2 regions of the Corynebacterium massiliense DSM 45435 genome follow, and region 2 is predicted to be linked to the other one. Evidence: predicted binding sites of a transcription regulator. Region 2 holds the regulator's gene; the other holds the start of a gene.

Region 1 (14,699 bases), 830 kb from region 2:
GTCCGGCGCCCAGGATTCGTACCCGGGCGCAGGCGACCTACTCCCCGAGTAGCTTGTCGCGCAGGCGCGCGTCCTTTTCTTCCACCGCGGCGGCCATGTCCTTTTGGTACGCCTCCATCTTGTCGGCGACCTCGGCATCGCCAGATGCGAGAATGCGCGCGGCGAGCAGACCAGCGTTTTTCGCCCCATCGATGGAGACGGTCGCAACCGGCACGCCGGCGGGCATCTGCACGATGGACAACAGCGAGTCGAGGCCGTCCAGGTTCTTCAGCGCCCGCGGGATGCCGATGACCGGCAGCGGCGTAGCGGCCGCGACCATTCCCGGCAAGTGCGCCGCACCCCCAGCGCAGGCGACGAGCACCTCGAGCCCCCGCGAGCGGGCGTTTTTCGCGTAGTCGAGCATCTTCTCCGGCGTGCGGTGCGCGGAGACCACGCCTACCTCGAAGGGAATGCCAAACTTCGTAAGTACGTCGGCCGCCGGCTCCACGGTCGGCCAATCGGAATCAGAACCCATGATGAGTCCTACGCGCGGGTTAGCCATGTAAGAAATGCTCCTTGTCTCAAAAAGGTGTCGTTACTCAGCGTAGCCGTCAGCCCACACCGCATCGCGCAGAAAACCGGCGGCCAGGCGCGCATCGCGGCGAGTGGCGTCCGCGTCGTTGCCGGTGAGGTTTACGTGCCCGATCTTGCGGCCCGGGCGGTGGGTTTTGCCGTACAGGTGCATCTTCGCGTTGGGGAAACGGCGGGCGACGTGCACCATGCGGTCTTGCATTTCCATGTCCGGATCCGTCTCGGCGCCCAGCACGTTCGCCATGACGGTCACGGGCACGGTCCGGGTCGTATCTCCTAGCGGCCAGTCCAGGACTGCGCGCACGTGTTGCTCGAACTGGCTGGTCACCGCCCCATCCTGGGTCCAGTGTCCGGTGTTGTGGGGGCGCATGGCGAGCTCATTGACAAAGATGTCGCCCGCCTTGTCCTCGAAGAGCTCGACCGCCAGCACGCCGGTGACCTCGAGCTTCTCCGCTACCGAGCACCCCAGGGCCTCCACCTCGCGGGCGGTCTCCGCATCCAGCCCCGGCGCCGGTGCAATGGCCTCGGAGCAGATGCCGTCCGCCTGCACCGACTGGGTGATGTCCCACGCGCGGGTCTCCCCCGACGGGGTACGCGCGACCAGTGCCGAAAGCTCCCGGGCGAAGTCGATCTTCTCCTCGGCCAAAAGCGGCGAATCGATTTCTTCTACCAAGCGGCACAGCTCCTCACGGCTTTGCGGGAACCACACGCCCTTGCCGTCGTAGCCACCGCGGCGGGTCTTCAGGCACACCTGGCCGCCGGTCTCGTCCCAGAAGGCTTCCGCATCCTCCAGCTTGTCGATGCCCACGAAACGCGGCACCGGCGCCCCCAACTCGGAGAGACGCTCGCGCTGGACGAGCTTGTCCTGCGCGTTGATCAGCGCGGCGGGGCGGGGGTTGACGTTGTAGCCGGCATCGATAAGCGCCAGCAGGTGCTCATTGGGCACGTGCTCGTGGTCGAACGTGACCGCGTCCGCGCCCTTCACGGCAGCGAGAAGATCGTCGTAGTCGTGGTAGTCGCCGACCACCACGTCCGCGCACACCTGGGCGGCCGAGGAGTTCTTGCTACCAGCCAGAAGACGAACCGACTGGCCGAGCTCAATCGCGGCCGTCTGGGTCATTCGTGCCAGCTGCCCGTCGCCGATAATCGCCACGACGGGAAGCCCGGGGGCATGTACTTCGATGTTTCCTTCGTCCTCAATCACAGACGACGAGTTTAGTCCATGCAGCTAGCGCCCCTCCCCTCCTGCACCTCCCGAATCTTCCGCTTCGACCCACCTCAGCACCCGGCCTCAGCACATCAGCTCTTTATCGCCTCTCGGATATCGCGTTTCCGCAGCTTACGGTACGTGTCCGGGGTGTACTATACGCTTAAACCGAAACGAACATACAAGCGATTACCTCTTAAAAATCCGACGCCAACCCGCATACACGTATTGATATCCGAACGATTGGACGAACCCCGTGAACAACTACTACCGCCATCTCACGCCGGGCGATCCCCTGTGTGAAGCCGCGCGCGATTTGCGCCGCGACGAATACTGGCTTTGGCAGAAATACCGGCCCCCTTTAGATGCCGATATTGAACTTGCTGCCCACGACCTCGGGAGTCGCACCGGCGAATCACCCCGCCGGATCATCAACATCACGTGCGCGCTCCACCGTCTCGACGAATTACCGCGCCTGAAGGCTTCCCAGGAAGAGCACTTCCACCTCAACTTCCCGCGGCTTATCGCCATCGACGATGTCTTAAGCAAACTCGGCCACCCAGAAGACGATGTTCTCGAACGCCTAGATGCGGCCATTACCGCGTACCTCACGCCGAAATCCCCGGGCGCAGCGCTTCCTTCCCAAGCCAACCTCCGGCGCAAGTTGCACACGCTCATCATGACCGAAGACGACACCATCCTGCGCAAACCGCGGAAAACCGAGGACGACCCAGACACCCCGGCGGAGCCTGCCGGCGAAAGCGCCTATTCCGTCTCTCGCAGCTCTGGTGCCTCTACCGCTCTTATCGCAGAATTCCCCGATGAGATCGCCGCTTCACTCGATGCGGTCATCACCCAGACCGCCCGGGAGCGCAACATCTCCGCCGCCGCAGCCCTGGCAGGGCTCATTACGCGGAAGTTCGACCCCTCCCCCGACGTCACCTTGCACGTCTACCGCGCCTGCGACGTGGACAGTGCCCCGGTGTACGTGCGCGGTTTCGGGTGGATTGACCCTCTCATTGGCGACGTACTCACCGCTTCGCCCTCCCGCGTGGTCGACCACACAAGCGGAGCGAAAGCGAAGACCACGAACTACGTCACCCCGAACCGCATGCGCGCCTACACGGAAGGAAGAGACGGCACCTGCCGCTTCCCGCAGTGCACAGTACCGGCAATGCGCTGCCAGAAAGACCACGCCGTCGACCACCACAGCGGCGGCCCCACCGCGCCGTACAACCTGGTCAACCTGTGCCAGCACCACCACAACATCAAGACCGACGGCCGCGCGACCTACGTCATCGACCCCGCGACAGACGACCTCATCTGGCTATTCGACAACGGAACGTGGCACCGCACCCATGCCACCGGACCGATGTCCCAGCGCTCCAAGCGGTGGCTGCAAACCACCGCACAGAGAATCCACGCCCGCCGAACCCGAGCACACGAGGGAGCAACGACCTAAGCCCCGGAAGACCTAGCTTTTACCCCCAGATTGGATCGCGATATTCCTGCACCGCGTCATCGATAATCCGCTCGAGCTTCCGGTTCTTCGGCAGTTCCGGAAAGTACATCGCTCGGTCGTAACCCCGGATGGCGAGGGAGATGCCGCCCCGGCGACGGCGCACGCCCGCGATGTCCCCTAGGGGCACGGACGCAGTCCGCTTGCCCTCGCGTGCGATGACGCGTTGGTTCGTGACGATGAACCGCTTCCGTCGCGCCCGCACGAGGGGCAGGAGAAAACGCCACGCAGCCAGCACGCCCCAAAGGACGACGAGGCCGTTGTGCACCAGCGGGTTAAAGATATTCACGTCCGCCCACCCGATGGCGATCCACGCAACACCCGTAATAAGAATGAGCTCGAGCAGCGGGAATACCAACGAGCGGTACGGCGCGCTGACGTCCGCGCGCGTATATTCCCCGTGGCCGAGCTTCTCCATGGGCGCTTAGTCTACAACCCGCAGGTGAGTGACATCCCCGGCGGAGTAGCTCACCCCGTCAATAGTGATCTGCCCCGTCTCCGTCACCCCGTCGACCGTGCCGTGAATGTCGCCGCCGGGAGCCTCGAGGCGCACGCGCTTGCCGATGCTCGAGCACACCTCCCGGTAGTCCACCATCAACTGCGGATCGTTGTGTTCCCACTGGTCGATCCGGCGGCGTAGGTTCCGCAGCACCCCAATGATGAGCTCGGTGCGGTCGGTGTCTCGCCCCTCCAGTGCCAAAGACGTCGCCGCCGCAATGGGCAGCTGCTCTTTGGACAAGGTGACGTTAATCCCCATGCCGATAACCACGCGGGAGCCCGCCTCACACAGGATGCCGACTAGCTTCTTTCCGTTGAGGTGCACGTCGTTAGGCCACTTGAGCACGGCGCCGGGGATGGTGTCGGTGACGGCGAGCCCGGCTGCGAGCGGAAGCACGCCGAGGCGGTCCACGCTTTCCGGTTGCAGGGCTACCGACAGAATCGCCTGGGCCCCCTTCGGCGAGGACCACGCGCGACCGAGTCGGCCTTTGCCGGCCACCTGTTCATCGGCAAGCAGGACGGTGCCGGAGGCGACATCGTCACGCTCCAGCAGATCGGTGTTGGTGGAGCCGGTTTGCTCGACGTAGTCGACGGCGGTGAAGTAGCCGGCATCGACAAGCGCGGAGCGAATGCGGGAGAGATCGAGTGTCATAGAGATCACCTTAGCGGCCGGCGGGTGGTGTTACATTGCAATACGTGGACGCGCGCGAACGACTCGACTACCTCCTTGATTCCGATTCCTTCGAGGAAATCGGTGCCCAGGCGATCCATCGAGCCACCGCGTTTGGCATGGGAGAAAAACGGGTACCCGGCGACGGCCTCATTGCCGGCTGGGGCACCATCGACGGCCGCGAGGTGTGCGTGTTCGCCCAGGACGAGAAGGTCTTCGGCGGCGCCCTCGGCGAGGTGCACGGCGACAAGATGTGCGCGGTCATGGAGATGGCCGTGCACATGGGGCGCCCACTGATTGGCCTGTACGCCGGCGCCGGTGCGCGGATCCAGGAAGGTGCCGATTCCCTAGACGCCATTGCCCGCACCCTGCGCTGGAATACGCAGGCCTCAGGCGTCGTTCCGCAGATCTCGGCCATCATGGGCCCGTGCGCGGGCGGCAACGCGTATTCCCCGGCGCTGTCGGACTTCGTCGTCATGGTCGACGGCCAGGGGAAAATGTTCGTTACCGGCCCCGGCGTTCTGCGCGATGTCACGGGCGAAGACACCACCCAGGAAGAGCTGGGCGGCGCGCACCTGCACCTAACCACCGCGGGGTCGTGCCATTACGTGGCCCCGTCGGAGAGGGAGGCACTGGACTGGATCCGGGACCTGCTCGACTACCTGCCGAACAACTGCCACGCGCTGCCCCAGCTGCACTCGGCGGAACCCGCCTGCGGGGACTTGGCGGTGCCCACCTCCCCCGAGGTTCCCTACGACATCCACGAGGTCATCGCCGCGCTTGTCGATGCCCAGGATTTCCTCGAGATCCAGGCCGGACGCGCGGACAACATGGTGTGCGGATTCGGGCGCATCAGCGGCCAGCCGGTCGGCATCGTGGCCAATCAGCCACTCGTGCTCGCCGGCGCCATCGATGCCGCCGCCGCGGAAAAGGCCGCGCGGTTTACCCGCACCTGCGACGCGTTTTCCATTCCTCTGCTCTACCTGGTGGATGTGCCGGGATTTTTGCCTGGAACGGACGAAGAACACGGCGGGCTCGTGCGCCGCGGGGCGAAGTTGCTGTACGCCTACGCGGAAGCCAGCGTTCCCAAAATCACCGTGGTGCTGCGCAAAGCCTATGGCGGCGCCTACTGCGTCATGGGATCGCAAGGATTGGGCGCGGACGTGAACCTCGCCTGGCCCACCGCGGAGATCGCCGTCTTGGGCGTGGACAGCGCGGTGCGTTTCATTTTCCGCCGCGAGCTGGAGGACGCCTCCCCCGCGGAGGTCACGCGGCTCCGCGACGAGTACTCGACGATCCTTTCCCCGCAGGCCGCGGCAGAAAACGGACTTATCGATGCCGTCATCGAACCCCACACCACCCGCCGCACTATCGAACGCTATCTGCGATTGTTACGCGACAAGAAAGTCGCCCGGCCCGTGCGGAAACACGGGAATATTCCGCTGTAAACTACGGCACCATGGATGCGAAACCGGACCTGAAAACCACCGCTGGCAGGATCGCCGATCTGCACAACCGGACCGCGGAAGCCCCGGACAGCGCGGCGCGCCACCGCGTGGAGAGCTTGCTGGATGAGGGAAGCTTCGTCGAGATCGACGCACTCGCGCGGCACCGCTCGACCGACTTCGGCCGTGAGCACGACCGCCCGGTCACCGACGGCGTGGTCACCGGTTACGGCACGGTGGCTGGCCGCAAGGTCTGCGTATTCAGCCAGGACATCACCGTCTTCGACGGCACCCTCGGCGAGGTCTTCGGCGAGAAGCTGACCAAGGTCTACGACCTGGCCATTAAGACGGGCACGCCGATTGTGGGCATGTACGAGTCGGCGGGTCCGCGTGTGCAAGAGGGCATCGTCACGCTGGCGATGTACGCCCAGGTCATGGCACGCATCACCGAGGCGTCCGGCCTCATCCCCCAGGTTTCGGTCATCTTCGGCGAGACCCGCGATATGGCGCAGTTCCCGCCGGCCATGGCAGACATCGTCATCGGCGGCGCGGGCGCACACCTGCCTGCGGAGTCCGATGACGACGCGGTGGCGGCGACCCGCTCCGTGCTGGGCTACCTCCCGCAGAACAACCGGGCGGAAGTACCGCGAACGAACGCCGAGATTTCGCACGGCTCCATCGCTGACCGCATCACCGACTCCGACCGCGAGCTCAACGACATCGTCCCGGACGACGCCCACTACGACATGCGCGAGGTCGTGGAAAAGACCGTGGACGCGGACTCCTTCCTGGAGCTGACCGCGGCGGACTCGCCGAACATGCTCACCGGCTTCGCGCGCATCGAAGGACGGTGCGTCGGGCTGGTGGCTAACCAGCCGCTGAGCTCCAACGGGGAAATCGATGACGCGGGCGCGGAAAAGGCCGCGCGGTTTATCCGGGTGTGCGACGCGTTCAACATCCCGATCATCGAATTCGTCGACTCCGCCGGCGTGACGGCCAGCGCCCGCCGCGCCTCCAAGCTCGCCTTCGCGTTCGCCGAGGCGACCGTGGGCAAGGTGACGGTCATTACCCGCCGCGCCGTCGGCCCCGCCTACGTCTTCATGGGCGCGAAGGACCTGGGCGCGGATCTCGCCTACGCCTGGCCCACCGCCACCATCGCGGTCGCGGACAACCCGGCGGCGGAGATCTACGGCGACGACGCCACCGCAGAGCAGGAGGAGGAGCTTGCACACCAGTTCCTGCACCCCTACGCGGCGGCGGAACGCGGACTTATCGATGCCGTCATTGAGCCCGCCGCCACCCGCGGCTACCTCATCGAGAGCCTGCGACTGGTCGAGCGGAAGATCCACACCCCGCAGCCGAAGAAGCACGGCAACATCGCGCTGTAAGCCGCGAGAAGACAACACCGGGAGGACACAGACACACCATGAAGATTGTGCGCGGAAACCCCACCGAGCAGGAAGCCAAGGCGGTGGAAAAGCTCGTCGAGCAGCTCACCGCCGCCTCGCGCGCGAAAGCTGCCGGCGCTACCGAGCCTGCCGATGCCTGGGGCCGCACCGCCGAGCAGTTCGACCCGGCGCACCCGCAGTTCAATCCGTCGGCCTACCGCAACATTCGGTACTACTAATGCGCATTGTCCTCGCGTCCCAGTCCCCGTCCCGCGCCAGCATCCTGCGCGGGGCCGGAATCGAGCCGGTGCTACACCCGGCTCACGTCGACGAGGAGGCGATCCGGGCGCGGCTCGGTCACGCGGCACCGGACGTCGTCGTCGCGGAGCTCGCGCAAGCGAAGGCCGCTGCCGTCGACTACCCCGACGACGTGGTGATCGGCGGCGATTCCATGCTGCTTTTAGACGGCGAGTTGCAAGGTAAGCCGCACACGGTGGAGGCGACCATCGAAAGGTGGAACGCCCAGGCCGGGAAGACGGCGGAACTCCTGACGGGCCACTGCGTTCGATTCGGCGGCCGCGAGGTGGTGGAAACGTCCCGCACGACGGTCCACTTCGCCGCCGCGACGGAGGAAGATATTCGGGCTTACGCCGCCACTGGGGAGCCGCTCGAGTGCGCGGGCGCGTTCACCTTGGAGGCACTCGGCGGCTGGTTTATCGACCGTATCGAGGGCGATCCCTCGTCGGTCATCGGTTTGTCGCTGCCGGTTGTTCGGCGCGCGCTGTACGACTTCGGGTTGAGCGTGTCCCAGTTCTGGGACAACTAGCAACGGGCGCCTATCAGCCGACTATTAGTAGCGCTCTCCGTGCTCGGTGCGGCGCTGATGTTCGACCATCTCACCGGTGTTTTGCGCGGTGCGGATCGCGGCCACGATGAACTCGATCTGCACGCGAACCAGGATCGTGGTGGTGAAAAACCACAGGGTAGCCAAGACGAGGGTCACTAGGAATGCGATGAATCCGAGGGCGAGCTCTGAGCCGCCTTCCTCCATACCTTCGAAGAGCGCAATCAGCCCGAAGATGACCCATCCGATAGTAACGATACTGTTGAGAGCAATCGCGATGATGTAGATAATCTTCGCAAAATCGATGGTCACAAAGTTCCGGAATTCGAAATCAAAGAGCGCGCTGAAAAAGCCTTTGGGCTTGTTAAGCTGTCCGTGCATCGGCGGGCGGGGCGGTTGCATCGGCCCCGGCTGCATCGGCCCCGGCTGCGGCATAGCGCCCTGCGGCGGGAACCCTTGCGGGCCCATCCCCTGCCCGAATGGAGGCTGCTGCTGGTTCTGCTGGCCGAACTGAGATTGCTGGCCGAACTGGGTCTGCTGAGCGCGGGGCTGGGAGTGCGCTTCTTCATTGTTCGAGCTGGCCGAGTAAGGCTCCGCGTTCGCGAACCCGGAGTTGTCGACGTGCCCCGAGTTGTCGGAGTTATCGGAATCGTCGAAACCGCCGTGCGGATACTGGTGCTCAGACATGCGAAACCAGTCCTTTCAAAAGGTAAGGGAATGGGATTGGGGGCATTCCGGAGACTACCAGTTCACAACGGCACTAGAGTGTTACGCATGGAATTCAACGACATGCTCGCACCGAAACCGCTCCACCTGCCGGAAGACCCGGCGCAGAACGACCGCGACGCGCTCCGCCACCCGGACAGCCCGCTTGCGTGGGCAGAGCTGGCCGAGCGCGAGCTGGACAAGGACAACCCGGACAAGCTGGTCGCCTACGCCTTTGCACGCACCGGCTACCACCGCGGCCTGGATCGCCTCCGCGGCAACGGCTGGAAAGGCTGGGGCCCGGTGCCGTTTAGCCACGAGCCCAACCAGGGCGTGCTCCGCGCCATCGCGGCGCTGGGCCGAGCGGCAAAGCTCATCGGCGAAGACGACGAGTATGACCGCATTGAGCAGATGCTTAACGATGCCGACGCGGACGCCACTCAACCCTTGTTGACTGGCCGCGTACAATAATTCCTCCCACATCCCCAACTAGCTTTCGAGGGCGGTACTAGCTGTGTTCGATCTCGATCCTTACCCACCGTTTCAGGAGTACGCGCACCCCGGCCGTCTCGTATCCGCGCCGTGGCTGTCAGCCCGCCTGGGCATGAAAGGCCTGCGCGTCATCGAGGTCGACGAGGACGGCCTGCTCTACGACATCGGCCACATCCCGAGCGCTACCCGCATTAAATTCCGAGAGGAATTGCTGGATCCGCTCACCCGGGACATCGTCACGCCGGAAGGGTTCACCGCCCTGATGCGGGACAAGGGCATCAACCGCGAGGACACGGTGGTGCTCTACGGCGACAAGTCCAACTGGTGGGCCGCCTTCGCCCTGTGGATCTTCCAGCTGTACGGGCACCCGGACGTGCGCCTGCTCAACGGCGGGCGCGACGCCTGGATGGCCGAGGAGCGCGACACGTCCTTCATGGTTGACGCACACCCGGAGAGCAACTACCCGGAGGTCTCCTACGCGGATGCCGACGAGCGCATCTTCGTAGAAAAGCTGCAGGAGATGCTGCACGCGGGCACCATTTCCCTGGTGGATACGCGCACCCCGGAGGAGTTTTCCGGGCAGCCGACCGCGGAGTCCCCGCAGGGCGATTCGCGGTACGGCACCACCGCGCGCCACGGGCACATCCCGGGTGCGACCAACCTCGAGTGGAGCCGCGCGGTCCTTCCCAACGGGTGTTTTCGGCCACTTTCTGATCTGCATGTAGCGTTTGGGAACCTCGAACCGGATACACCTACAGCGCTGTATTCCCACGTCGGTGCGCAGGCGGCACACACCTGGTTTGTACTGAAGTTCCTGCTGGGCTTTTCTGATGTGCGCGTCTACGACGGTTCGTGGGCGGAATGGGGCAATATGATCAAAATGCCCGTCGAGCGCTAGAATCACCCCGGTTAATTAATCCGACAATGCAGGAGGCTTCGGCCCGTGGCGAATAAGAAGAGGAAGATCACCAAGGTTCTCGTCGCAAACCGCGGCGAAATCGCGGTGCGCGTCATCCGTGCCGCGCGCGATGCGGGCATCGCATCCGTGGCGGTGTATGCGGAACCGGACGCGGACGCTCCCTTCGTCACCCTCGCCGACGAGGCGTTCGCCCTCGGCGGGCAGACCTCGGCCGACTCCTACCTCGACGCGGACAAGATCTTGGACGCCGCCCGCAAGTCCGGCGCGGACGCCATCCACCCCGGCTATGGCTTCTTGTCCGAAAACGCTGACTTCGCCGCCGCGGTGATCGAAGCGGGCCTTATCTGGATTGGCCCGTCGCCGAAGTCCATTGCGGATCTGGGCGACAAGGTCACCGCGCGCCACATCGCGCAGCGTGCCGATGCCCCAATGGCCCCCGGCACCGAGAACCCGGTGGCGGACGCCGCGGAGGTCGAGGCCTTCGCCGCCCAGCACGGTCTCCCCATCGCGATCAAGGCTGCGTTCGGCGGCGGCGGACGCGGCATGAAGGTCGCCTACACCCAGGACGAGGTTGCTGACCTGTACGATTCGGCCACCCGCGAGGCGGTCGCCGCGTTCGGCCGCGGCGAGTGCTTCGTCGAGCGCTACCTGGATAAGGCCCGCCACGTGGAGGCGCAGGTGCTTGCCGATGCCCACGGCAACGTCATCGTCGTAGGCACCCGCGACTGCTCGCTGCAGCGCCGCTTCCAGAAAGTTGTGGAGGAGGCCCCCGCCCCCTACCTCACGGACGAGCAGCGCACCGCCATCCACGAATCGGCCAAGCGGATTTGCGCCGAGGTCGGTTACGTCGGCGCGGGCACCATTGAGTACCTGGTGGGCTCCGACGGACTCATCTCCTTCCTCGAGGTCAATACCCGCCTGCAGGTCGAGCACCCGGTCACGGAGATGACCACGGGCATCGATCTGGTGCGCGAACAGTTCCGCATCGCCGAGGGTGAACCGCTGCGCTTTACCGAGGATCCGGAACCTACCTGCCACGCCTTCGAGTTCCGCATCAACGGCGAGGATCCCGCGACCGGCTTCTTGCCTGCCCCGGGCACCATCGTGAGCTACTCCGAGCCGTCTGGCCCAGGCGTACGCGTGGATTCCGGCGTGCGCGAAGGATCCGTGGTGGGCGGCCAGTTCGATTCCATGCTGGCCAAGCTCGTGGTCTACGGCGAAAACCGCACCGAGGCGCTGCGCCGCGCCTCCCGCGCGCTCGCGGAATACCGCGTCGAGGGCCTGCCCACGATTATCCCGTTCCACCGCGACGTCGTGGACAACCCCGCATTCATCGGTACCGATTCCGGCTTCGACGTCTACACCAAGTGGATCGAGGAAGAGTGGGACAACCAGCTCGAACCGTACGCGGGTGAGACCGCGGAGGCGGAGGAGACCACGTCCCCGCAGACCTACACGGTCGAGGTGGACGGCCGCCGCCTCGAGGTCGCGCTGCCTGCCGATCTCATCATCGGCGCCGGCGGCCGCAAGAAGAAAAAGCGTCGCCGCAGCGCCGCGGCCGCCGCGGTGTCCGGCAACACCATCGCCGCCCCGATGCAGGGCACCGTCATCAAGGTCAACGTGGCGGACGGCGACGAGGTCGCCGAGGGCGACGTGGTGGCCATCCTAGAGGCGATGAAGATGGAAAACCCGGTCAAGGCCCACAAGTCCGGCACGGTGGCCGCGCTTACCGCCACCGAGGGCGCGCAGGTGACCAAGAACGACGTGCTGATGGAGATCGAGTAATTTCCCGTAAACTCGCGGGACATGGACTTAACTCACGTTAACGACACCGAGATCACTTTCCGCGCGGCCACCGACGGTGACCGCACCTACCTGAAGCGGCTGTACTTCCTCGCCTACGTCTTTGGCGATGAGTACGCGGAGCTCGACGCCGGTTTCGAGACCGATCTGCCGCACTACCTCGAGGAGTGGTCCGCCGACCACGACGGCGCGATCATCGCCGAGAGCAACCTGGGCGTTCCCGCCGGCGGCGCGTGGCTGCGCTTCTTCCGCGGCGCGACCCAGGGTGACGCGTACATGGCCAACCGGAAGGATCCGGACAATCCGGAAGAGCGCGCCACCGAGCACGACCCGCGCACCATCCCGGAGGTGTGCATCGCCGTCGAGCGGCGCTACGCGGGTCTCAAGGTGGGCCAGGAGCTACTGCGCCGCGCCTGCGACCTGGCCAAGGAGCAGGGCGCTCCCGCCATCGCGCTGTGGGTGGATCCGGACAACCCCCGCGCCCGCCGTTTGTACGAGCGCGAGGGCTTCGAGGACATCGACGTGCCGGGCCACGTCGACGAGCCGACGATGATTAAGCGTCTGCGATAACCGCGATGAGGTCGCCACCCTCCACCTGGGTGGCCTGGCCGATGGCGACCCGTTCGACGGTGCCCGCCCGCGGCGCGGAGATCGCCGCCTCCATCTTCATCGCCTCGATGACGGCGATCTGGTCGCCTTCCGCGACCTCGGTGCCCGGATCAATGGTCACGTTGACCACGCCCGCGAACGGCGCGGCGACGTGGCCCGGGTTGTCCGGGTCGGCCTTTTCCACCGTAGAGGTCACCGAATCGACGGAGTGATCCCGCACCTTCATCGGGCGCACCTGCCCGTTGACGTTGAGGATGACCGAGCGCATGCCCTTCTCATCCGGCTCGCCGATGGCGTCGAGGCGCACCACCATCGCGTTGAGCGCGTCGCGGTCGCCGTCCTCGCCGGCGAAGTAGTGCACGACGGTCTCCTCGCCCTCGGTGAGCCCGTAGAAGAACACCGCGTCCGTGAGCGCTTCCGTGTTGCCGTACTGGCGGCGGAACTCGTTGAACTCCGCGTACTGCGTGGGAAACAGCAGGTGGTTCAGGTCGGCGCGGATGTTTTCTGCGGACAGCTCCCCTGCCTCGCTGACCTGCGGGCCGGTCGACTTGCCCTCCAGGATCTTGTCGCGCAGCGGCGGCCAGCCCCCGGGAGGGGTTCCCAGTTCACCGTTGAGGAAACCGATGACAGACGCCGGGATGTCGTACTTGGTCGGGTTCGCCTCGAAGTCGGCCGGGTCGACGCCCGCGCCCACGAGGTGCAGCGCCAAGTCTCCGACCACCTTCGACGACGGGGTGACCTTGGTGGGGCGGCCGAGCATCTCGTTGACGGCGGCGTAGGTGTCTTCGATGACTTCGAAGCGATCCGCCAGCCCCAGCGCGCGGGCCTGCGCACGCAGGTTGGACAGCTGCCCGCCGGGGATTTCGTGCTGGTAAACGCGTCCCGTGGGGCCGGGGATGCCGTTTTCAAACGGGGCGTACATGTGGCGCACGGCCTCCCAGTACGGTTCCATGTCGGCGACATCGGCAAGCGCGATGCCCGTGTCCCGCTTGGTGTGGCTGAACGCGGCCACGATGGCCGACAGCGACGGCTGTGAGGTCGTCCCGGCCAGCGGCGCGGAGGCGCCGTCGACGATGTCCGCGCCCGACAGGGCCGCCGCGTAGTAGGTGGCCAGCTGGCCGCCCGCCGTGTCGTGGGTGTGCACGTGGACCGGCAGGTCGAAGTTCTTGCGCAGCGCCATCACCAGCTTCGAAGCGGCGTCCGGGCGCAGCAATCCGGCCATGTCCTTGATGGCCAGCACGTGGGCGCCTGCCTTGACGATGTCCTCCGCCAGCCGCAGGTAGTAATCGAGGGTGTAGAGATCCTCGGCGGGCGACATCATATCGCCGGAGTACGCCATGGCCACCTCGGCGACAGTGGTGTTGGTCTCTAGCACCGCGTCGATGGCGGGACGCATCTGGGAGACGTCGTTGAGGGCGTCGAAGATGCGGAAGACGTCGACGCCGGACCGCGCCGCTTCCTGGACGAAAGAGTGGCAGACCTTGTCCGGGTACGGGGTGTAGCCGACGGTGTTGCGCCCGCGCAGGAGCATCTGGATGTTGACGTTGGGCATGGCCTCGCGCAGCAGATCCAGGCGCACCCACGGGTCCTCGTGGAGAAAGCGCATGGCCACGTCGAAGGTCGCGCCACCCCATGCCTCTACCGAGTAGAGATCCGGGGTGAGCCGGGCGACGTGCTCCGCCGCGGAGACCAACGCGGTCCCGCGCACGCGGGTGGCCAGCAGCGACTGGTGGGCATCGCGGAACGTGGTGTCCGTCAGCGCGAGGGCGCTCTGGTTACGCACGCGCTCCGCGAACTTCTCCGGGCCCAGGTTCAGCAGGAGATCCCGGGAGCCGCGCGGCAGGTCCGCGCTGCGGTGCGAGCGCTGCGGCAGCTTGTCAAAGGCCCGGATGTTGGTCGGGCGCTTGCCGTGCGGCCGGTTGACCGTCACTTCCGCGAGGTAGTCGAGGATGCGGCCGGGCTCATCGTCAGCCGGCGGCGCGCCCAGCAGGTGCGGGTGGTTGGCAATGAAACCGGTATCGATCCGCCGC
Region 2 (14,699 bases):
ACGCGTCAGGCCCTTTGCCCGGGCGGTGCGCACGTAGTCCGCGGACAGGTTGTCCAGCAGCAAGGTGCGCTGCATCATGTGGTAGCCCGCGTAGCTGATGATGACCAGCGAGATGGTGGGCAATATGAGGTGCTGGCCGAAATCAACGAGCTTCGGGAAAAATCCGTGGACGTCCAGGTTCGCTGCCCCGGTGACGTAAAACAGCCGCTTTCCTGACACCTTGTTGAGGAACAACCCGGCCGAGACCACCACGATGGATGCGACGACGACGTGGGTGTTCATCGTGATGATGGACACGCCCTGCCAGAAGCGATCCGCAAACTTGTACTGTCGCGCGGCGGTGTAGACACCAAGGCCGACACCGATGATTACCGACAGGATCGTTACCAAAAGCAACAGCTGCGCGGACACCAAGGCGCGGTGGGTGACCTCTTGGGCGACGGACTCGCCGAGCGGCGAACGCCCCCAGTCGCCGTGCAAGAAGACGCCCTGAAACCAGGTCCACCAGCGACTGAGCAGCGGTGTGTCGGGGTTGAGGTTGTGGGGTTCCAGTATCTGCGAGATCTGTTCTTCAGACAGCGCCGGCCGTCTGCCCCGGTAGTTGGATCGCGGATCTAAGAAGACTGCCGCCAACAGATACGCGATGTTCGTGGCAAGGAAGATGACCAGCAGCCAGCTGGCGGTCTTCTTGATGACGTATTTGACCATCGCTCATTCCTGTTCTGTTCCGCTTGGAGTGCGGGTATAGACATCAGCTTCGGGTGAGCCACAGCGCCAGACCCATAATTTATGACCTAACTCACTCCGAAGCTTTGCAGGAATATTACCTGCTTCACATTGCGCGCGAGGGTTTTCGGCAGGTTTTCTTTAACGGTGATGGTCAAAATCCGCAGAAAGAAGTGGAAAACGAGAAAACCCCTGGTCACAGTGACCAGGGGTTATGAATGAAAGTGCGAGCCGCGTTTAGCGTGCCGCCTCAATATGAACGGTCTGGGCGACCGCCTGGACGACGGCGCCGACCTTGATGGCCTCCCAGATCTGCTCCTTGGTCAGACCCTCTTCAGTCAGCGTCTTGGCGTGGGCACCCAGGCAGTGCTCGCAGCCGTTGATGGCGGAAACGACGGTGTTCCACAACTCGAAGTCGGCCTTCTCCACGCCCGGCTTGGAGATGATGTTCATACGCAGGCCAAACTTGACCTGTGCGTAGTCATCACCCAGCCAGCCCTTGGCGCGGTAGGCAACGTTGTTCATTGCCATAACGGTGGCGGCGCCGTAGGCGGCCTCCACCGCCTCATCGCTCAGGTGCTCCTTAGCCTCTTCGGCGATCTCAGCGATGACCTTCTCGTTGCGGGTTGCAGCCGCCGCGGCCAGCATGGAACCCCACAGCTGCTGCTCGTTGAGCTCGGTCGTGCGGGTGAGGGTGCCGAGGTTCAGCTTCTGATCCTTGGCGTACTCCGGCAGCGACTTCTTCAGGTTCTCAATCGACATGTCTTTACCTCCTGTGCGGGAAGGATTTACTGCAGGGAATCCTGAACAACACCGAGGCGATCGATGTTCTTGGTCGGGTCGTTCTTCTCCCAGTTGCAGGCGCAGACCTCTTCGGACTGCAGGGCGTCGAGGACGCGCAGGACCTCATCGACGTTACGGCCGACAGCGTCCGGAGTGACGGACACGAACTGGATGACGTTATCCGGGTCGACGATGAAGGTGGCGCGGTCAGCAACGCCGTCAGCGTTTTCTACACCGAGAGCGCGCACCAGGTCGTGGCGGACGTCGGAGAACATCGGGAACGGGATCTCCTTGAGATCCTCGTGGGTGGCACGCCAGTTGAAGTGAGCGAACTCGTTGTCGATGGAGCCGCCAAGGATCTGGGTGTCGCGGTCCTGGAACTCCTCGTCCAACTTGCCGAAGGCAGCGATCTCGGTCGGGCACACGAAAGTAAAGTCCTTCGGGTAGAAGAAGACGACCTTCCACTTACCCTCGTACTTGTCCAGCGAAACCTCTTCGAAGTAATCCTCCGGCTGGTTAGCGTTGACGTCGTGGAGGTCGCCGCCCTTGAGAGCGGTGAGCTTGAACTCGGGGAACTTTTCACCAACGGTCAAGATAGACACTGTCTTACATCTCCTTATCAGATGCGTCGAGGAAAATAACTGGTCACACAGTCCGTGCCAGCTGTCTCGCCGGCACGTCCACAATCATGCCTATCAAAATCCCGGATGTCAATAGATCTTCTTATTTATCGGTGATATAGTCTGACCCATGCATACCAAAGAGTACCGTCCCACACTGGCTCAGCTGCGCACATTCGTCACCGTCGCCGAAAACAAGCACTTCGGCGCAGCCGCGCAGAAACTGCAAATCTCCCAACCGTCCCTCTCCCAGGCACTCGTCGCACTGGAGCAAGGCCTGGGGCTGCAGCTCATCGAGCGCTCTACCCGGAAGGTCATCGTCACCGCCGCCGGTGAGCGTCTCCTCCCCTACGCCAAGGCCACGTTGGACGCTGCCGAGGCGTTCTTAGCCAATTCGCGCGGCGCTACTGGGACGCTGACCGGTCCGCTCGCCATCGGCATTATCCCGACCATCGCTCCGTATATCCTGCCGGAGCTTTTGGTGTCTATTCGGGAAAACTACCCCGAACTCGAGCCCCGCATTGTCGAGGAGCAAACCAATCACCTGGTCCAGAAGCTGCGCGACGGCCAGCTGGACATGGCAATTCTCGCCCTCCCCACCGATACACCGGGGCTTACGGAAGAGCCGCTCTACCGCGAGCGTTTCGATGTCGTGGTGCCCGACGATCACCCGTTCGCCGGACGCACCGATTTGGCGCTCGGAGACTTGGAGGACCTGGATTTGCTGTTGCTTGACGATGGCCACTGCTTGCGCGATCAGATCATCGATCTGTGCCGGCGCGCGCAGGTGAGCCCGACGAACGCGACGAACTCCGTGACGCGCGCGTCGTCGCTGACCACGGTGATGCAGCTCATCATCGGCAAGCTGGGCGCTACCCTCATCCCCGAATCGGCGATCGAAACCGAGGCGAACCGCCCCGGTTTGTCCGTCGCCACCTTCTCCCCCGATGTCAGTGCCGACCGTCAGATCGGCATTGTGTACCGCAACTCGACCGCCCGGGCGGATGACTTCCGCGCCTTCGGCAACCTAGTCACGGACGCTTACGAAAGCGCCCTGCAGCGCTCCCGGTCGGCGATGCCTGCGGTCCAATCGCCGCAGACCTCAGATGCTGACGACTAGCCCTGGTTAACCCTTGCGGCCTTCGACCGGGACTGGGCCGCCAGCCGCCTGGCGGTAACCGTGGGCCATGGCCAGCAGAATCGCCGGGTACGTCAAGAAGCCGACCGGCAAGGTGATAAACGAAATGAGACCGGTGAGAAGCGAAAGGCCCAGAAGCGGCGAGTAGTTGCGCTTACCGGCTCGGAAACCTTCCCGGATCGAACCGCCGACCCCGGCGCGCCCGTCCGCGGCGTACCAGGCCATCAGGTAGTACAGCGGGCTCAGCAGGAGGCTAGCCAGCATTAACAGAGCGAGGCCGCCAAGCATCTTGCCCACAGCGGCAGCAAGCTGGGCATCGGTCACCGGGTTAGTGTTTGCAGCCCACACGCCCAGTACGGAGGCGACAATCACGCAGATGATCGAGCTCACCACGCCGATAATCAGCATGACCGCGAGGGTTGGCCCCCAGCGCACGTCCTTGCCGATGTCGCCCCAGCCCGCGTTGGCCTCATCAATTTGCCGCAACGCCAATCGGTAGATGATAAGCGAAATGACAAATCCCAGAATGCCCGAGAGGATTTGCGGGATGATTTGGCCTGCACCGAAGGGGTTTTGCGGGTCGTAGTTGCCGGTGCTGCCAGCGATCGCGCCAGCAATGACGCTGATCAGCCCAATGACAACTCCGAAGGCCAGCGCGCCCAGGATCCACAGCTTCCAATTGGAAAACGCTGCCTTAAAACCCCAGCCGATAGCGTCGCCGATGTTGATTCGGCCGTCGCTCGGGCGGGTCAAGGCGTTGCCTTTGCCGGCCCCGTAAGCGCCCTCGTTGGCGCCCTGGTAGCCAACCCCGGCGGGGTCGCCGTAGCCGCCGTTTCCGTAACCAGCGTTACCGTAGCCGGCGTTGCTGTAACCCGCGTTACCTTCCTGCGCGTGGCCGAAGTTGGGCCGATCTTCCGGGTGGTTGGTCGGCTGGTAACGCGGTAGGCCGTCACCGGTCCCGCCGTTGAATTGGCCATCCCGTGGCTCAGTCATGCGTGTTTCCCTTCTTATGGTGGATAGGAATCACTTAGACCGTAGCAAGGTGACGGTAACGGTGCGCCGCGGGCAAGAATTTATTCCTCTTCGGTCACGCCGCGGAAGAGAAAGGCCCCGAGAAGGAAGATGGCCGGCAGCTCCACGATGAGCGCGAGAAACAACGTGCCAAAAGCAAGCACGGCAAAAAGTGGGATGACCAGTAGCGGCAGGAAGAATAGTTTGAGCCAGTGGCGTTTGCCCGCTTGAATTCCTAGGCGCACCGAGTCTTTCAGTGTCTCGCCCGCCACGGCATACCAAGGGATAAAAACTGTGAACGGAAACAGAGCGCCGCCGACCAGAAAGCACACGGTGGCGAACATCTTCGCCGGCAAATGCCCCCACGAATCCCACATGATGTCGTAGAACGCGCTCGCAACGCTCGGCAGCATCGTATAGCAGATAAAGATCACTGCAACGTACGCAATGATCCCGCGAATCCAGGGCACTCCGGTTCCGAAGTCGCGCAATCGTGCCCGGCCGCTATCGACCTCCCGCAGCGCCAGATGCATGAGCGCGACGGGAAGCGCAAGGTCCACGGCGATGACGAGGAGACTGAACCACCCCTGGTCGCCCAGCCAGTCCATTCCCGCACCCAACGCGGCGGTCATACTCTCCCAGTAATCCCCGCCATCTCGAAACGGGTTGTGGGTCAAGGCCCCAGCCACGAAGGCCACGAAGGACCCAACGGTGCCCAGCACCACCACGGTGAGAAGGAACCCGCCGATCCACGTCCCGGCGTTGCTGACCGCCCGGCTGAAACTAAACCCGAAAGCGGGCCAGAATTTCATCCGCGGCCTGTGCGTTACCAGCGGCGACCGCACCGGTTCCGCGGGACCAAAGTCCCCAGGTGCCACTCCCAACGGAGCACCCGGTTGCGTGCTCTCAGCGGACCCCGTCGTTAATTCCAGTGCGCTCATGTGGTCTTAAGCCTCAAGCTTGGGCGCAACCGAGTCGTGGCGTGCTGCCGCCGCACTACCGGCCGCGGGGCCGGTCACGTCACGGTAGAGGTACGCGTTGAACAGGAAATACGCGGGGAAGACGAGAAGGATGCCGAACCCGAGTGTCACCATTATGAACAGGGCTCCGAACAGGGAGATAAGCAGCGGCAGGAAGAACAGCCGCAGCCAATTTTCCTTGCCCGCCTGGAGGCTGAGACGGAACGAGTCGGTCAGGGAGGCGCCATCGGCGGCGAACCACTCGACGAACCAGAAGAACGGAATGAGCACCCAGCCCAGAATCTGCACGGCTAGAGCGACGAGGCTTGCTAGCCCGTCGTCCATCACGGACGGCAGCCAGTCCTCTAGGGCACCCGCGGCGTAAGCAAAGCCGAAAAGCACCGCTTGGCTGACAACGACAGCCACTGCCGTTGTTCCCCAATGGACCCCGCGACCAAAGTCGCGCAACCTGGCCGCCTCGGTGTCGCGGTCCCTCAGGGCCAGGTGGACGAGCGCAACGAAGAAGAACAGCTGGATGAGGTAGCCGATTAACGCGGGCACAGGATGGTCATCGATGAAGCTCAAGCCCTCGTTCAAGCTGTCCTTCCACGCCATCGCGTCATTCGGGGCCCCGGAGGTAAGTGGATTGTCGATAGCCATCCCCAGAACTACAGCGCCAATGAGGCTGAGGGCCAGGTAGAGGAGAAATGTCAGAAGCTCGCCGCCAATCCACGTGCCCTGGTTGGTAAACGGCCGCTTCAGAGCCCACCCCATCGCTGGAAAGATGCGGGCCTTGCCAAACTTCGCACGGCCCTGGTTCACGTGGCCCTCGGAACCGTAGGGCGAATCCGTTCGCGTCATTGCATGAGTCCTCTCTGTCGGCGTTCTACTCGCGGGGTGCCTAGGTGTCTTCTGGTTGCCCCGCAACACAGTGTCGAGCCTAAGTACGAGCAGCAAGCCGTCCCCTCATCCCTAGGGAGGAAATTGCCCCGGTGGGCGCACCGGCCCCGTTCTTAAATCAGCAGCGAAAACAGGTAAACTTGCGCGTTGACCATGACTGATACCAACGCTTCGAACCCCAACCAGACCTCGGCACCGTCGCGCGAGGAGCTCTACGCGGCACTCGACAGTGTCTCCCTTGCGGAGGCGCGCTCGTTTCGGCGTCGGCTGCGCAAGGCGAGGGCGCCGCACGCGCGAGCGGCGATTGCCGCGGACATCGCCAAGGCGCAACAACGGGTGCAGAAGGTCGCAGACGCGGTACCGGAGATCTCCTACCCGGATACGCTGCCTGTTTCGGGTCGCCGCGACGATATTGCGGAGGCCATCGACAACAATCAGGTCGTCATCATCGCTGGCGAGACCGGTTCCGGTAAGACCACCCAGATTCCGAAAATTTGTCTGGAGCTCGGCCGCGGGCGGCGCGGGCTTATCGGCCACACCCAGCCGCGCCGAATCGCGGCGCGCACGGTGGCGGAGCGTATAGCCACGGAGCTGGGCCAAAAGATTGGCGAGTCGGTCGGCTACGCCATCCGCTTCGACGATCGCGTCACGCCCACCACCGCGGTCAAGCTCATGACCGACGGCATTCTGCTGGCAGAAATGCAGCGCGACCGCTTCCTTAACGCGTACGACACGATCATCATCGACGAGGCCCACGAGCGCAGCCTCAACATCGACTTTCTCTTGGGATATCTTAAGCGGCTGCTGCCGAAGCGCCCCGATCTCAAGGTCATCATCACCTCCGCGACGATTGACCCGGAGCGCTTCGCCGCGCACTTCGCCGACGAGGACGGCGAGCCCGCCCCCATCATCGAGGTCTCCGGCCGCACCTACCCGGTCGAGGTGCGCTACCGCCCACTCGAGGAAGAAGTGGATGGGAAACTCGTTGCTCAGGATCCGCTGGATGGGCTGTGCGATGCTCTAGAGGAGCTCATGGCTGAGGGCAGCGGGGACATTTTGTGTTTCTTCCCCGGTGAACGCGACATCCGCGACGCCATGGAGGCCATCGAGGCGAAGAAGTGGAAAGGCGTCGAGGTCGCCCCACTGTTCGGCCGCCTCTCCAACCAGGAACAACACCGCGTGTTCAGCCCGCACTCGGGCCGCCGGATCGTTTTGGCCACCAACATCGCCGAAACCTCCCTGACTGTGCCAGGCATCCACTACGTGGTGGACACGGGCACGGCGCGCATCTCGCGCTACTCGACGCGCACGAAGGTGCAGCGGCTGCCCATCGAGCCCGTCTCCCAAGCCAGCGCGAACCAGCGCGCGGGCCGCTGTGGACGTGTCGCCGACGGCATCGCCATCCGGCTTTACTCCGAGGAGGACTTCGAATCGCGCCCGGAGTTCACCGATCCGGAAATCCTGCGCACCAACCTGGCGAGCGTCATCCTGCAGATGATTTCGCTGCGTCTCGGCGACATTGCGCGGTTCCCCTTCGTGGAGCCCCCGGCCGATAAAGCCGTCCGCGACGGCCTGCAGCTGCTGCGCGAACTTGGCGCGGTGACCAACAAGGAAAAGGACGGGCTCCCCGTCCTCACCCAGACCGGAAAGTATCTGGCCCGCATTCCGGTCGACCCCCGGATGGCGCGCATGCTGGTGGAGGGCCACCGCCTGGGCAGCCTTGACGATGTCCTAGTCATCGTCGCCGCCATGACCATTCAGGACGTGCGCGAACGCCCACTCGAATACCAAGCCCAGGCCGACCAAGCGCACGCGCGGTTCAAGGACAAGTCTTCCGACTTTCTGTCGCTGCTCAAGCTGTGGGACTACACCCAAGAGTCCCGCGACGAGTTGTCCGGCAACCAGTTCCGCAAGCGCATGAAGGCGGAGTTCCTGCACTACATGCGCATCCGCGAGTGGTTCGACCTCGTGCGCCAGCTGCGCGACGTCGCCCGTGAATTGGGCTGGTCGGACCGCACGCACACCGCGAATAAGCGCGACGTCAACGCCATCCACCAGTCGCTATTGTCCGGCCTGTTGTCCAACATCGGTGCCCGCGATGGAAACAGCAAGGAATACTACGGCGCCCGCAACACGAAGTTCGTCATTTTCCCCGGCTCGTCGCTGGCGAAGAAGCCGCCGGAGTTTCTCATGGCAGCCGAGCTGGTGGAAACTTCCCGCCTATTCGCCCGCGACGTGGCCAAGATCGACCCCGCATGGGTGGAGAAACTCGCCGGCGACCTAGTCAAGCACAGCTATTCGGAGCCGACGTGGTCGCGCAAGCGCGCTGCCGCCGTGGCACACCAAAAGTCCACCCTGTACGGCGTCACCATCGTGGCGGACCGCATGGTCCCCTACCACCGCGTCGATCCCGCCGCCGCGCGCGACATGTTTATCCGCGAGGCGCTCATTGCCGGTGATTGGTCGACGCACCATGAGTTCTTCCACGCAAACAAGCAGAAGATCGAAGATGCCACCCAGCTGGAGGAAAAACTCCGCCAGCGCGGGCTTGTCGCCGACGAGGACATGCTCTTCGACTTTTACGACGAGCGCATTCCGGCGACTGTGACCACGGGCAAGCACTTCGACTCGTGGTGGAAGAAGGAGCGGCGACAAAACCCTGAGTTGCTCGATTTCGACCCCGCCAAGCTGCTGACTACGTCGGATGAGGGAACGGAGGAGCAATTCCCGGCAACGTGGCGGAAGGGCTCCGTCGAATACGAGTTGAGCTACCGTTTTGAGCCCGGCGATCCCCACGATGGCGTCAGCGTTCTTATCCCCATCCCGCTGTTGGCAGGCGCGGATACCGAAGGTTTCGACTGGCTGGTGCCCGGATTGCGCCTCGAGCTGGTGACCGAACTTATCCGTTCGCTGCCGAAGGGCCTGCGCCGCACGGTTGTGCCCGCGCCCACCTTCGCGGAGCGCGCCCTTCCCAAGTTGCTGCCGTATGAGGGGCCTTTGACGCAGCAGCTTGCCGATGTCCTGCGCGAACTCGGTGGCCACGGAATCAACGCGTCCGACTTCCATCCAGAGAAGCTGCCGGCGCACCTGCGTATTAACTACGCGGCCGTGAACAAGCGCGGGAAGATCGTCGATTCCGACCGCGATCTCGACGCGCTTCGCCAGCGGCAGGCCGGCCAGATTTCCACCTCGGTGCGCAAGGCTGCAGAAAAGTCGGCTGCGGCGCACGGCCGGGGCAGCGCGCCCGCCGGCCGCGGGAAGACCGGCGCCGGTAACAAGGGTGACGCTGGTGATGGTGCCGCGGGCACAGGTCACGAGGCGACGGAATGGACCGCGGAGACTATCGGCGATATCCCCGCCGAAGTCCAGACCACCGTGGACGGCCAAGACATGACCGCGTACCCGGCGCTCGAGGCGACGCCGCATGGGGTGCGAGTGAAGTACCACCCCACAAAGGCAGCTGCCGATACCGGCATGTTCGGCGCCACCTTAAAGTTGCTGCTCAAGGCGACAAACGTGAAACCTCAACAGATGGTCAAGGGGCTTCCGCTCCAACAACGGGTGGCAGTAGATAACTATCCGCACGGCGGCGCCCAGGGACTGGTCAACGACTGTCAGGTGGCGGCCACCCGGGATCTGTTGGTGGAAGAAGGCGGGCCGGTGCGTTCGCCGAAGGAGTTCGCTGCCCTGCGTGACAAGATCACGCCAAAGGTTGCCGGCCGGGTGCGGCAATACGTGGTCGCGCTGGCACCGGGTCTGGTCGAATACGGCAAGGTCGCCGAAGAGCTAAAGTCCTGGGACGGTCCGGCCATCGAGGATATGCAGCGTCAGTTGGCGTTCCTCTTGCCCGCGAACGCGGTGACGGTGCACGGCATCGGAAATCTGAAGCACCTGCCGCGGTATGTGCAGGCCATGCGCGTCCGCCTCGAGGAGATGGATATTGATCCGGACAAGGACGCGGACCGGCAGGCAGAAATTGATGAGGCCAAAGCCGTTATCAACCACAAGCTGCGCTCGCTGCCGAGCGGTGCCCGCAACTCCAAGGCGGTTAAGGACCTGTACTGGATGATCCAGGAGATGCGGGTATCCCTCTTCGCCCAGCGCTTGGGCACAGCCCGCCCGGCTTCGCTGCGCCGCATCCAAAAAGCCGCGGCCAAGTTGGGACGGTCGAACCGCCAGTAAAGCGGTGGTAGCGGCTAGTAGTCGTCGCGGTCGCGGCGCCGCATGAGGCGGATCTCCGACTCGAAGTCGTCGGCACTTTCAAAGGACTTGTAGACGGAGGCGAAGCGCAGGTAGGCCACCTCGTCGAGGTGGCGGAGTGGTTCGAGGACCGCTAGACCGATTTCGTTGGCCGCCACCTGGGAGCTGCCGTGGCCGCGTACCGTTTCTTCTACTTCTTGGGCCAGTCGCTTGAGAGCGTCATCGCTGACATCTCGACCCTGGCAAGCGCGCCGTACGCCGCGGATGAGCTTGTCGCGGCTGAACGGCTCCGCCAGGCCATTGCGCTTGACTACCAAGAGGACTGCCTTTTCGACGGTGGTAAAACGGCCGCTACAGGCCGAGCATTCGCGGCGACGGCGGATAGAAGTTCCCTGTTCGACAACTCGCGAATCGATGACGCGCGACTGCGCATTGTGGCAAAAGGGACAGTACACCGCGGGGTCGTTCCTTCCGATTGAGACGACAGGACTACCGCGTAGTGTACTGCCCGAACGTGGCTTCGTTCTATTTGTTCAACACTGCGGTCTACTACCTAGCGACCTGCACCGACGCCGGCTGAACGGACGCGGTGGTAGCACTAGCCGCAGCCCCGTAAGACCCACCGACCGCGGCATCCGAGACCGTGTCAGTGCCGGTAAAGCCGGCGATAAGAGTGCCGATAAACACTGCGGTACCGAACACAGCACCGAGCGCTACGTTGCGGCCGCGCCCGCCCTCTTCCCGGGCAGCATTTTCCGGCGATGCGTTCGATTGGGACACCGCGGGGCGCGCTTCGGTGCCTAAGCGAGAAGGGCCTAAAGTGCGCATGTTATGCCCCGCGTAAAAGTTTTCGGGGTGCCCGTTGCGCCTTCCTACTTCGGCCCCGGGATCCCACACCGCGGCCGCAGGCACTGTAGTGGCCTGGAAGGACGAGGAGTAGCGAGAGGTAGCGGGATTTTTTACTGCGAAGACCATGTTCATTCCTTTCGTTCGACAGCCTCACCGTAGAAAGCGCAGTGGACACAGCACCGGGAGCGTCGATGAAGTGTTCGATTTAGCTGACGTGTTCGATTTATAGCACGCCGGTCACACACTGTCTAGAAACACGCCCACATTTGTCGAACATGTGTCTAGTCCGTGCTACAACTAGAAGCACAGAACGCACCGACAGCAAAGGACTCACGACTCATGGGCCGTAAACCAGCCGGGGGCAAACCCGATATCTCTTCTCTGTCCGCCCGCCAGCGACGGATTTTGGAAGTCATCAATGACGCCGTGTTGCTGCGCGGTTACCCGCCAAGCATTCGCGAGATCGGTGATGCTGCGGGACTGCAGTCCACTTCTTCCGTCGCCTACCAGCTCAACCAGCTGCAGGAGAAAGGCTTTTTGCGCCGCGACCCGAACAAGCCACGCGCGGTCGATGTGCGTCACTTCGAATCTGAATCCTCAACGCGGGGTGGCGGGAAGAAGTCCAAGGCGAAGGATGCCTCCACCACCGACGCCGCGGAGTCGGTAATCCCTGAAGACGCCGGCAAGGTCAACTACATCCCCGTCGTCGGGCGCATTGCGGCCGGCACACCGATTACGGCGGAAGAAAATATCGATTCCTACTACCCGATGCCGGACGAGTTGGTGGGCAACGGCGATCTATACATGCTCCAGGTCGTCGGCGACTCCATGCGGGACGCCGGCATTCTTAACGGCGACTGGGTCATCGTCCGCTCGCAGTCGGTGGCCGAAGAGGGCGAATTCGTCGCCGCGCTGTTGGACGACGAGGCTACGGTCAAGGAATTCCACCGGGATTCCAGCGGGGTGTGGTTGCTCCCCCACAACGACGCGTACGCGCCCATTCAGGGCGACGATGCCCAGATTATGGGCAAGGTCGTCTCTGTCTTCCGCAAGCTGTAGCGCATGTACGCCGAAGAGCGACGCAGACAGATTGCCTCGATGACCGCCGTCGAAGAGCGCGTCAACGTCACCGAGCTCGCCTACCACTTCGCGGTCACCGCGGAGACGATCCGGCGAGACCTGGCGGTATTGGACCGCGAGGGCTTGGTCAACCGCGTTCACGGCGGCGCCGTGGCGGCTCAAACATTTCAGACCACGGAGCTTTCCCTCGACGCGCGTTTGCGCTCGGCGCCGGGAGCTAAGTCCGCCATCGCGCGTGCCGCCGCGGATTTTCTCCCCAGTCGCGGCGGCAGCGTCTTTCTTGACGCGGGTACGACCACCAACGCGCTCGCCGACCTCATCGCCCAGCGGCGGGAGCCCGACGATCTATCCATCGTCTCCAACAGCTTGCCCATCTGTCTGGCGCTCGCGCGGCACGACGTAAAAAACGTGCAGCTGCTGGGCGGCCGGGTGCGTGCTATCACCCAAGCCGTTGTGGGAAGCACAGCCCTGCGCACCCTCGCCCTGATGCGAGCCGATGTCGCCTTCGTCGGTACTAATGCCCTGACCATCGATCACGGCCTATCGACGGCGGACGCCAAAGAGGCCGCTATCAAGTCGACGTTTATCACCAACTCGAACAAGGTCGTCGTCTTGTGCGACTCGTCGAAGCTGGGCAACGACTATCTGGTTAGTTTCGGCTCCATCTCGGACATCGACGTCGTCGTCACCGATGCAGACGCTCCCGCCCACTACCTCAACCAATTGCGCGAGCGGGACGTCACCGTCGTTGTCGCGCAACCGGACGGCGAGGCACCGGGAGCTGAGACGTCGGGAGCTTAGGCTTCGCCGAGGATCGTCCGCACAGCCGCGCGGGCTGCCTGCGGATCATCGGCGTGAATGGCCGCGGCGGCCATGTCGCGGCATTGCTCCAGGGTGACATCGGCAAGCTGGGCTCCGACGCTGGCCACCGCCGACGATGCCGCGGACAGCGAGTTCACGCCAAGCCCCGTCAGAACGCAGGCAAGCAGCGGATCGGCTGCCGCCTCACCGCACACGCCCACCGCGATGGAGTTTTTCTGCCCCATCGTGCAGGTGTGCTCAATGAGGCGAAGAACGGCCGGCTGCCACGGATCAGTGAGATACGCCAGCTGCGGCGACAGGCGATCCGCGGCCATCGTGTACTGCGTGAGATCGTTCGTGCCGATGGAGACGAAGTCCAAGTGCGGCATGATGGTATCCGCCATGAGCGCGGCGGCGGGGACCTCGATCATCGCGCCCGGGATGAGCCCCCGCTCGCGGCACAGGCCCGCGAACCACTTCGCCTCGCCCGCCGTTGCGACCATCGGCGCCATGACCCAGGTGGGCGCGTCTTCCCCACGCTCCGCCGCGGCCACCGCAATGGCATCCAGCTGACGGGTGAGCAGCGACTCATTATTGCGGGCCACGCGCAGGCCGCGCACGCCAAGGGCAGGGTTTTCCTCCGCGTCGAGGGTGGCGTAGCTGATCGGCTTGTCCGAGCCCGCGTCCAAGGTGCGCACGACTACCTTCTGATCGCCGAGCGCCTCGAAGACCTTGGCGTAGACCGCCGCCTGTTCCTCGACGGACGGTTCTTCGCTCGCAGACAGGAACGACAGCTCGGTGCGGTACAGACCGATGCCTTCCGCCTGGGACTGCGCAGCAATCCGGGCGGCGTTGCCGTCCGCAACATTCGCCAGGAGCTGCACGCGGTGCCCGTCCGCGGTGTGTGCAGGGCCTTCCCATCGCGCGATACGCTCGGCGCGTTCCTGGTACTCCGCAACGGCGGCCGCGGCCTGGTCCGGCTCCGCTGCACGGTCGACCGCCCCGGTAGAGCCGTCAACGAAGAGGCGCTCGCCGGTCGGGATCTCGCGCAGCACCGCGCCGGTGGCTACCACGCACGGGATACCCAGCTGGCGGGCGATGATGGCCGTGTGGCTTGTCGGGCCACCCAGCTCGGTGACCAAAGCCTTGATGTGCGCGGTATCGAGCGTTGCGGTATCCGCCGGCGCGAGATCGTCGGCGCACAAAACCGCTTCACCGGCGACGTACGGAAGGCCGGGTTCTTCCTCCCCACGCAACTCCGCGATGGTTCTATCGCGCACGTCTTTTAAGTCCGTGGTGCGCTCGGCCATGACCCCGCCCGCGGCGTTAAACATGGTTACGAACTTCTCCGTGGCGGCCACAACGGCGTATTCGGCTGGGTGGCCGGATTTAATGTTGCGGCGCACTGCCTTGTGCCAGCCGCGATCTTTGACCATCTTCGCCGTGGCAGTCAGCACTTCCGCGGTGTTTCCGTCAACGGAATCCGCGCGCTCGCTTAAGCGCTGAGCCACCACTTCGGCGGCGGCAACGAAGCGTTCGAATTCTACGTCTTTTGCATCATCGGCAATCGTCTCGCCCGCCTGCGGCAGCTCGGGCCGGGGGCGCACCCACACCGCGTCGGCGTACGCAACA

Evidence for each region. The regulator LexA, encoded in region 2, represses DNA repair genes until DNA is damaged. The targets are predictions, from matches to a motif close to CGAACANNTGTTCG.
Region 1: the regulator LexA is predicted to act here: its motif matches at 1,952-1,965, upstream of CMASS_RS02440 (HNH endonuclease signature motif containing protein).

Annotation. Positions count from the first base shown of each region.
Region 1 is NZ_CP063189.1:484,824-499,522, reverse strand. Features, by position in the region: gene CMASS_RS02455 (ribokinase) at 1-52, shown strand, start outside; gene purE (5-(carboxyamino)imidazole ribonucleotide mutase) at 38-541, opposite strand; gene CMASS_RS02445 (5-(carboxyamino)imidazole ribonucleotide synthase) at 575-1,774, opposite strand; gene CMASS_RS02440 (HNH endonuclease signature motif containing protein) at 2,034-3,239, shown strand; gene CMASS_RS02435 (YdbT family protein) at 3,259-3,714, opposite strand; gene CMASS_RS02430 (biotin--[acetyl-CoA-carboxylase] ligase) at 3,721-4,446, opposite strand; gene CMASS_RS02425 (acyl-CoA carboxylase subunit beta) at 4,491-5,912, shown strand; gene CMASS_RS02420 (acyl-CoA carboxylase subunit beta) at 5,924-7,297, shown strand; gene CMASS_RS02415 (acyl-CoA carboxylase epsilon subunit) at 7,336-7,536, shown strand; gene CMASS_RS02410 (Maf family protein) at 7,536-8,123, shown strand; gene CMASS_RS02405 (DUF4282 domain-containing protein) at 8,148-8,828, opposite strand; gene CMASS_RS02400 (DUF3151 domain-containing protein) at 8,916-9,317, shown strand; gene CMASS_RS02395 (sulfurtransferase) at 9,361-10,236, shown strand; gene CMASS_RS02390 (acetyl/propionyl/methylcrotonyl-CoA carboxylase subunit alpha) at 10,282-12,042, shown strand; gene CMASS_RS02385 (GNAT family N-acetyltransferase) at 12,064-12,630, shown strand; gene CMASS_RS02380 (pyruvate carboxylase) at 12,614-14,699, opposite strand, start outside.
Region 2 is NZ_CP063189.1:1,316,169-1,330,867, forward strand. Features, by position in the region: gene CMASS_RS06210 (ABC transporter permease) at 1-708, opposite strand, end outside; gene ahpD (alkylhydroperoxidase, AhpD family) at 964-1,488, opposite strand; gene CMASS_RS06220 (peroxiredoxin) at 1,515-2,111, opposite strand; gene CMASS_RS06225 (hydrogen peroxide-inducible genes activator) at 2,260-3,249, shown strand; gene CMASS_RS06230 (hypothetical protein) at 3,256-4,260, opposite strand; gene CMASS_RS06235 (hypothetical protein) at 4,341-5,090, opposite strand; gene CMASS_RS06240 (hypothetical protein) at 5,226-6,098, opposite strand; gene hrpA (ATP-dependent RNA helicase HrpA) at 6,291-10,319, shown strand; gene nrdR (transcriptional regulator NrdR) at 10,334-10,792, opposite strand; gene CMASS_RS06255 (hypothetical protein) at 10,887-11,117, opposite strand; gene lexA (transcriptional repressor LexA) at 11,526-12,245, shown strand; gene CMASS_RS06265 (DeoR/GlpR family DNA-binding transcription regulator) at 12,249-13,067, shown strand; gene ptsP (phosphoenolpyruvate--protein phosphotransferase) at 13,064-14,699, opposite strand, start outside.